2 regions of the Enterococcus olivae genome follow, and region 2 is predicted to be linked to the other one. Evidence: riboswitches for the same ligand, from Rfam matches in the RefSeq annotation. Region 2 holds a riboswitch; the other holds the start of a gene.
What was found. Region 2 has a riboswitch for thiamine pyrophosphate ahead of ACWODM_RS10940 (LuxE/PaaK family acyltransferase). Riboswitches for the same ligand answer to the same signal wherever they lie in the genome.

Region 1: another riboswitch for thiamine pyrophosphate. It lies ahead of thiT (energy-coupled thiamine transporter ThiT); the one in region 2 lies ahead of ACWODM_RS10940 (LuxE/PaaK family acyltransferase).

The regions. Positions count from the first base shown of each region.
Region 1 is NZ_JBSMVT010000003.1:77,020-81,234, reverse strand. It holds gene ACWODM_RS03785 (ABC transporter ATP-binding protein) at 1-1,319, opposite strand, end outside; TPP riboswitch at 1,532-1,633, shown strand; gene thiT (energy-coupled thiamine transporter ThiT) at 1,686-2,273, shown strand; gene tenA (thiaminase II) at 2,340-3,020, shown strand; gene thiW (energy coupling factor transporter S component ThiW) at 3,007-3,522, shown strand; gene ACWODM_RS03765 (hydroxyethylthiazole kinase) at 3,519-4,215, shown strand, end outside.
Region 2 is NZ_JBSMVT010000017.1:9,029-13,243, forward strand. It holds gene ACWODM_RS10915 (heavy metal translocating P-type ATPase) at 1-543, shown strand, start outside; gene ACWODM_RS10920 (heavy-metal-associated domain-containing protein) at 606-839, shown strand; gene ACWODM_RS10925 (hypothetical protein) at 1,010-1,297, opposite strand; partial or broken gene ACWODM_RS10930 (transposase) at 1,697-1,933, shown strand; gene ACWODM_RS10935 (pyridoxal-phosphate dependent enzyme) at 1,984-2,382, shown strand; TPP riboswitch at 2,513-2,622, shown strand; gene ACWODM_RS10940 (LuxE/PaaK family acyltransferase) at 2,703-3,752, shown strand; partial or broken gene ACWODM_RS10945 (acyl-CoA reductase) at 3,880-4,215, shown strand, end outside.

The DNA of each region.
Region 1 (4,215 bases), on a different contig from region 2:
AGCTCTTCATCGGTCGCTTCGGGATTCCCCCAACGAAGATTGTCTTTGATCGTTCCAGAAAATAGGACGTTGTTTTGTAAAACCATGCCGACTGCATCACGCAAAGCCTTTAGCGAGTAGTCGCGGACATCGTGTCCACCAACTTTGACACTGCCGGAGGTCACATCATATAGTCGTGGGATTAATTGAACCAAAGAGGTTTTCCCAGCCCCAGTTCCGCCAATGATTCCAACGGTTTGACCAGAAGCGATCCGAAAATCACAAGCATTTAGCACGAGCTTGTCTTGTTCGCCTGAATAACTGAAATCGACTTGGTCGAATACTACGGAGCCATCAGGGATTTCCGTCAATGGCTGCTGCGGATCGGTCAGATCGCTTTCTTCTTCAATGGCTTCAATGATTCGTTCTGCAGAAGGTCGAGAGATGATCAGCATTACAAAAACCATCGACATCATGTTCAAGGCAATCAGGATCTGGATGATATACATGAACATACTCATCAGTTGTCCTGTTGTCATCGAGCTGTCAACGATCAAGTGAGCACCGATCCACGAGATGATCAACATACAGCTGAACATCGTGAATTGCATCAGTGGTCCATTCAGTGCCACGATTCGTTCGGCTTTGGCGAAGGCTTTATAGATGCGCGCCGAGACTTTTTCAAACTTCGCGACCTCAAAATCTTCCCGAACATAGGATTTTACGATACGAATCCCTTGTAGATTTTCCTGAACCACTTGGTTTAGTCGGTCATAGATCCGAAACACATGATTGAAGGCCGGATGAGCAAATTTGATGATCAAAAATAGTCCGATGGCAAGGAAGGGGATCGCCCATAAAAAAATACCTGCCAAGTCCTGGTTGATGCGAAAGGCCATAATCAGAGAAAAGATGAACAGCAAAGGACTGCGAACCAGAATACGGATCGTCATTTGAAATGAATTTTGGACATTGTTGATATCCGTCGTCAGTCGGGTGACCAGACTGGCTGTTGAGAAACGATCAATGTTCGAAAAGGAAAAATCCTGGACATTCACAAAAATCTTGCGACGAATATTTTTAGCAAAGCCTGCTGAAGCGATTGCAGCATAGCGGGCAGAGAGCATACCAAAAATAAGGGCAAAGACAGCACAAATAACTAGAACTACGCCAATCAGCAAAATACTGCGCTGATTTCCGATGGCGATTCCTCGGTCGATGATCAGAGCCATCAATACCGGGATGATAATGTCTAAAATGACTTCCAAAGTAACAAAAAATGGGGTCATCAATGTTTCTTTTTTATAACTACCAAGATTCTTTAGTAGAGTTTGTATCACATTTTTCACACTCCTTAATGAAAGAGCCCTCGAAAGGTCTCTGTAGTAAATTGTGCGTAACTTTTGCAAAAAAGTCAATGAAAGGATCTGAATATTTTTAGAAAAATTTTCACAGGATTTTATCAATATTCAATAACAGACGTCCGACACACAAGGGTTTGCAAAACCACGAATTTGTGCTATGCTCTTTCTGTACAAACAATTAAATAGAATCTAACACAAAGGGGAGTCCATCTGGGCTGAGATTGAGTTTACTCTAAACCCTTCGTACCTGTTTCGATCATTCGAGCGTAGGAATTGTGACGAGCTGAAGTTATATAACTTCTCCTTTGTGAATTGTAAAGATTCTAAAGGAGGAGTTTTTTTATGCGTTCATCATCAACAAAAATCTGGGTGGAAGGAACGATCATAGCTGCTTTGGCAATGGTCCTGTCCTTTATTCCACTGTCTATCGGATCAAGCTTTTCGATCTCTCTAGGACAGATTCCATTGGCCGTTTATGCCTTTCGTCGCGGAACGAAACCGGCGTTGCTGGCCGCCTTTATCTGGGGGATCCTGCATTTTCCAACGGGGCAGACGTATTTCTTGAGTTTGATCCAAGTTTTGATTGAATATCCGATCGCCTTTACCTTTGCAGGTTTTACCGGATTAACTGCAGCAAAAGTTCGTCAAGCTGTTTTGGAAAAAGATCAAGGGAATGCTCAGGCGCAGATTGTAGTTGGGGTATTGATTGGTGCGATCGCCCGCTATTTCTGGCATTTTGTGGCAGGGGTCGCTTTCTGGGGTTCCTATGCCTTGTGGGGAATGAATCCAGTCATTTTCTCCGCAGTCATGAATGGAGCGAGTGGTCTGGCAACGGCTTTGGTGACAACGATCGTATTATTGACCTTGAATCGGATGTATCCGACGATCTTTATTCCCGAGGATACTAAGTCAGATTTTTCTGCGGAATAGTCGCAGCGCTTCTCTGATTGCGAGACTCCGCTGTCAGAGAAGCTTTTTATTTGAAAGGAGTATTGAATGACATTTACAAAGCTGGCAAGAACAACCGCCGCCACGTCTTGGGAAAAAAGTCTGCAGCACCCTTTTATTCAAGAACTGCAGGCAGGGACACTCTCTGACGAGCGCTTTCGCTATTATCTGTTGCAGGATCGGTACTACTTAAATCAGCTACAGGATATTTATTTGCAGATTGCTACGCAGACAGTCTTTCCCGAAGTCCGGCAGATGATGCTGACTGGCTCCGATCGTTTGATTGCAGGAGAGATCGCGATCAGAGAGACCTTTTTTAAAGAACTGGCGATCACTGAAGAAGAGATTCGACAAACAGTGATCGCGCCGGGTCCCTATCATTATGTCTCTCATATGTATCGACAGTTATCTTCCAAATCGCCAAACGCCGCCTTCGCTAGTTTGCTGCCGTGTGCTTGGTTGTATCAAGAGATTGGGTTTCATCTGAATCAGACGGGATCACCACATCCTCTGTACCAGCGTTGGATCGAGACCTGTATCACAGAAGAAAGTGTGGCGATTGTGCAGCAGGAGCAAAGATTACTCAATGCCATCTACGAAGAGACAACAAAGGAAGAACAGCAAAAAATGCTGGCTGCTTTTGTAATCAGCAGTCATATGGAGCATGAATTTTGGGAAACATCGTATCGTTTAAAAACTTGGGGGAATGAAACCTATGGGAAATCATAAATTACAAAAATTGACCTATCTTTCCATGATGATCGCGCTGGATGTCGTACTGTCACCACTTTTTCGGGTCGAAGGCATGGCACCGATGTCGAGTGTCATGAACGTATTGGCGGGTGTACTGATGGGTCCCTTTTATGCGACAGTCATGGCCTTTGTCTGCGGAGTGATCCGGATGACTTTGCTGGGGATCCCACCGCTGGCACTGACCGGAGCTGTTTTTGGTGCAGCACTGGCAGGAATCGCTTATCGTGTGCGACCAGTCGTTCCTGCTGCGATGATCGGCGAGATCTTAGGCACAGGGATCGTCGGTTCGTTACTTTCCTATCCGGTGATGGTTTGGTTTACCGGCAGCAGCCACGACTTTTATTGGCTGATGTACACGCCACGTTTTATCGGTGCGGCTTGTATCGGTTCCGTCGTTGCTTTTTTACTCTGGCAAAAAGCTAAAAATATTCCAGCGATTCGTAAAATTCAACGTTTGTTTCAAGGAGAAGAAAAATGAACAGTCAAAATTGGTCTACGTATTTTGAAGAAAACCCACTACCAGTAAATTTTTCACCATTGGTCCATTGTGTGACCAATGAGATCACCAACGAGCTGTTGGCAAACGGTCTGCTATTTATTGGAGCCAAACCGATCATGGCGGAGGATATTCGAGAGTTTCCAGCATTGTTTGAAAAAACCGACAGTCTTTTTCTAAATCTGGGCAAGCTCTCACCAGCTAAAGAAGCGGCATTGCTCGCAGCAAGTCAGCGAGCAAAACAAAAGCAAAAACCGGTGGTACTGGATATTGTAGGCGCCGCAGCTACACCTTTGCGTTTGGCGTTGGCGCAGCGTCTCGCTAAGGATCAGCCGACCGTTGTAAAAGGCAACATTTCAGAGATGCGGGCGTTTTGTGGATTGGAGACCAACAGTCGCGGGGTGGACGGCGATCGTTTGGATCAAGAGAGCAATCAGCTGTTGGAGTTGGTCGCTGACTTGCAAGAACAAGATCCAGCAAGCGTTTATTTAGCGACTGGGGTCAAAGATGTTATTGTCCATAACAAACGAGCATATCTCATGGAAAACGGCGTACCTGAGCTGGATCGTTTTACCGGCACAGGTGATTTGGTCGGTGCGCTGATCACCGCATTTTTAGGAGCAGGAATGGCACCGCTTGCGGCTACGCTACGGGGCGTCAGTTATTTGAACAGTT
Region 2 (4,215 bases):
CGTGACCAAATCCGTTCAGGTGTAAAAGAAGATCTTCAAAAGCTAAAAAAACTTGGTGTTAATAATCTAGTTGTTCTTTCAGGTGATAACCAAGGAACAGTTGATTTAGTGGCACATGAACTAGGACTTACAGAGGCCCACGGGCATATGTTGCCGGAAGATAAATCAGCATATATTAAAACACTGCAAGAAAAAGGTCAAATTGTTGCATTTGTCGGGGACGGCGTAAATGATAGTCCTTCACTAGCTCTAGCACAAATAGGAATTGCTATGGGAAGTGGAACAGATGTAGCCATTGAAACTTCAGATGTTGTCTTAATGAACTCGGATTTCAGCCGCTTGCCACATGCACTAGGTTTAACAAAAGCAACAGCTAATAACATGCTTCAAAATATAATTATTGCAGTAGGAGTTGTACTAGTCCTGCTTGCCAGCGTATTCTTTAGTGAGTGGATGAACATGTCAATCGGTATGTTAGTACACGAAGCGAGTATATTAGTAGTCATTCTAAATGCTATGAGACTTCTTCGCTATAAATTATGAAAATAAAATTCTTAATCTAAATCAATTTAAAATAGATAAATATATCAAAGGAGAAATGAAATATGCAAAAAGCAACGATTCAATTAGAAACATTAACTTGTCCATCTTGTATGCAAAAAATAGAAAACGGTGTGAAATCCTTAGAAGGGGTAAATAAAGAGAGCGTAAAGGTACTATTTAATTCAAGCAAGGTAAGAGCAGAATTTGACGATGAAAAAGTATCTATAGAGGATATTGAAAATGCTATTGATAAATTAGGATATGAAGTACTAAAATCCCAAGTAAAAAAAATTTAAAGTGGTGAATCAGTTAAGTCTGTATAGTAGAAGTCGTTGAATGGTCATCTTTATAATTTTGTTGATAATGTACTTTAATACTTAGTTCCATTTCGCCATTTAGAGCAGAGTAAATTAGGACGAAGGTACGTGCGCAAACAATGTTTTCTGTGTTATTTTTTACGAAATGATTATATACTACTTACAGCTTCTATGAAATGCAATTGAGATTTAGTTTTGTAAAAGTCTGTGAATATCCGTATAGATCTAGTTACGGCCAAACTTTTGTAAGATAAGTTTGGGCATAAAATGCCTAAACTTACAAAAGGGCGGCCTTTAAATATTGCCAAGAAAATCAAAGTGAAGTTGATACTAAAGCGCCGTTCAGCACGCACGCCAAGGAACTCAATTGTTCGACCATACATACGCCAAAGAATTTTGATATCCTTCTTTGTAATGCTATTTTTGGCTTTTAACATCCATTCGCTCCCATGCTTTTCATCACTTAAGCAGTTGATCAAAGGTATTATGTAATGAATACATACATTGACTGATATGTTCCTACATACAAGGTTCAATCTTGGATTTGTTTCCTCAAAGGGAATGTCTAATAAAAATATTCAGCCTTCTAATTTTTGACAGCTATGTGGGTTTCTCAACACATGTCGAGACTGTTACATTGCTACAAAAGAAAAACTCTTAGAATTCCTTAATTTCAAGCTGTTTTACAAGTATGGTTACTTTGATTCAGAAGGTGACAAAATAAGGAATAAAGTGGTAAAAGATTACTACAGGGTTTCTGTGGATAGGCTACAATAAACTAGACAGAAAAGATAAGGTGTGTAAACTATAAGAAAACACACTGGAGGAATCATTTCATGTCGCAAAGAAGAGAACGCAGAACCTACACGCAAGAATTTAAACAACAAATGGTCGACTTATTAAATTCGGGGAAACCAAGAGCCGACATCATCAGAGAATATGAACTAACACCATCGTCCTTTGACAAATGGGTCCGTCAGGCAAAAAAGACAGGTTCATTCAAAGAAGCCGATAATCTTACTCCAGCGGAAAAAGAGCTTATAGCCTTACGCAAACGAAACCAACAACTTGAGCAGTTGAGATTATTGAACAGACAGAGGGTCAGTTTGATTGTTTTGTTGATATTGTCGGAAGTGGCGGTACATTTAGAGGGTGTGCAGAAACATTCAAAGCACATGATCCGGAAATTACTTGCTATTTAGTGGAACCTGAAACAGCAGCAGTCTATGCTAAAAAGCCGTTAGCTAAAAATGGTCGTCACAAAGTTCAAGGATGTGGTTATGCGATGGATTTGACGAACATTCAGCCAGAATTAGTAGATGGTTATTTACAAGTAACTGATGAAGAAGTCATTCAAACAACACGTGATTTGGCAAGATTGGAAGGAACCTTTGTTGGTTTTTCTTCAGGTGCAAATGTAGCAGCGGCCATTCAACTATTGAGAGGAAAAGAAAAAGGGAAAAATATTGTTTTAACATTAAATGATAGTGGTCTAAAATATTTAAGCACAGATTTATTTTAAGGAATGGCTATGAAGAATTGGCTGAGTGTATTGGGAAGAGGACTCAATCATTTCTTTCTTTTGAACTTGTTCTTGACAATTAAAACAAAGTAACTTATTCTTTCGGTAAGCAATCACTAAAACTAAATAGCAATTATTGTAGGGGGACCAGTAGCGCTGGTTGAGATATCATCCGTAAGATGTAGACCCTTAGAACCTGATCTAGTTGATACTAGCGTAGGGAACATATAACGACTGTGAACGATGATGAATAATCTGCGTATATGCACCCTAGGCTGAGTCCTAGGGTGTTTTTTGTTGTTTTATTCAAGGAGGAGAAAATGGAAAAAGAAATTCAAAAATTTATTAGTCAATCGGAAAATGAAAAAGGTTTCAATGATTTGGCGCTACAGCTGTTCGAATATCTTTACCGAAACAATCCGGCCTACCAGCAATTTTGTCGACGAAAGGGAATTGGTGTAAGACAGATCCAGCATTGGAAGGAGATACCAAGTGTTTCTACCGAAGCGTTTAAAACAGCTTTTTTGAGCGTTGCTCCGGAAAAGGAATGTCGGCATGTTTTTATGACCAGCGGAACAACTACCGGAAATAAAGGGAAACACTACCATCAAAACTTAGAGACGTACGATCTTTCGGTAATACGAGGGTTTGAACAATTTGTCAGCAAACAAAAGTTGCCCATGGCAATCTTGTTTCCTCATGAATTAGAGATGCCTAATTCCTCGTTGGCACATTATTTAACATTGCTGAAAGAAGAAGCTCACAGTGAATCAGCACATTTTGTTTCAAAAAAAGGCTTAGAATTAGAAAAATTCATTCACTGGGTCAAAACACATCAAGGAACACCTGTCATGATTTTAGGAGCAAGTTACAATTACGTTCATTTGTTTGAAGCTTTGGAAGAAACCGGCCAATCACTGGAGCTTCACGAAGAAAGTTTGATTTTTGATACAGGTGGATTTAAAAATTTTTCAAGAGCGTATTCTGAAAAAGAGTTTTATGAGAAAGTAATCGACATTTTTAAAATAAAAACTAAACCCGTAAATATGTACGGCATGACGGAGCTTTCCTCACAATATTATACAGTTGTTGATCTACAGGAAAATAGTATCAAGCGTGCACCGCATTGGGTCCGTTTCAAGATTATTGATCCAGTGACTGGACAAGAGGTTCCTAAAGGTGAAGCCGGTCTGTTGGTACATATTGATCTGGCAAATATCAACTCGGTTCCAGCTGTACAAACAGGAGACCTAGCAATCGAAAGAGATAATGGTTTTGAACTGCTAGGCCGACAAACCAGTGCTGAACCGAAAGGATGCTCATTGTCTGCGCAACAATGGTTGGAGGAATATCAAAATGACACGAATTGAGTATGGCGGCTATTTACCGCCTTTTGCAAAAGATCTGGACATTAAAATGCGAAGAATCAATTTTGAAGAATTGTCAGTCTCTTTGCCAAGTCCTGATGAAAAGCAACTAAAAATGCTTGCTCAACGAATGAAGAGGATCGAGAATGAGCTAACACTTTCAGAGATTGTGTCAGCGATCTCTAAAACGATCGATTTATTGCTAGAGCGCAGTCATCCGTTGCGCTCTAGACTGGAAAGAGTATTACCCCAAATTACTGACTATGATAAAGAGGTCATCCGCTTAGGATTATCTCATTCTTTGAAGACCTTTCGTGAACATGAGTTGTGGCGTTGGTTGACCGTCAATTTCGAAAATCCACAGATATTGGATTCATTTTCAGCAAGTGCTCATGGAGGCTATACAAAAGCTGTCGGACCGAGACTTTCTGCGCATATTTGGGCAGGCAATGTTCCGGCTTTGCCA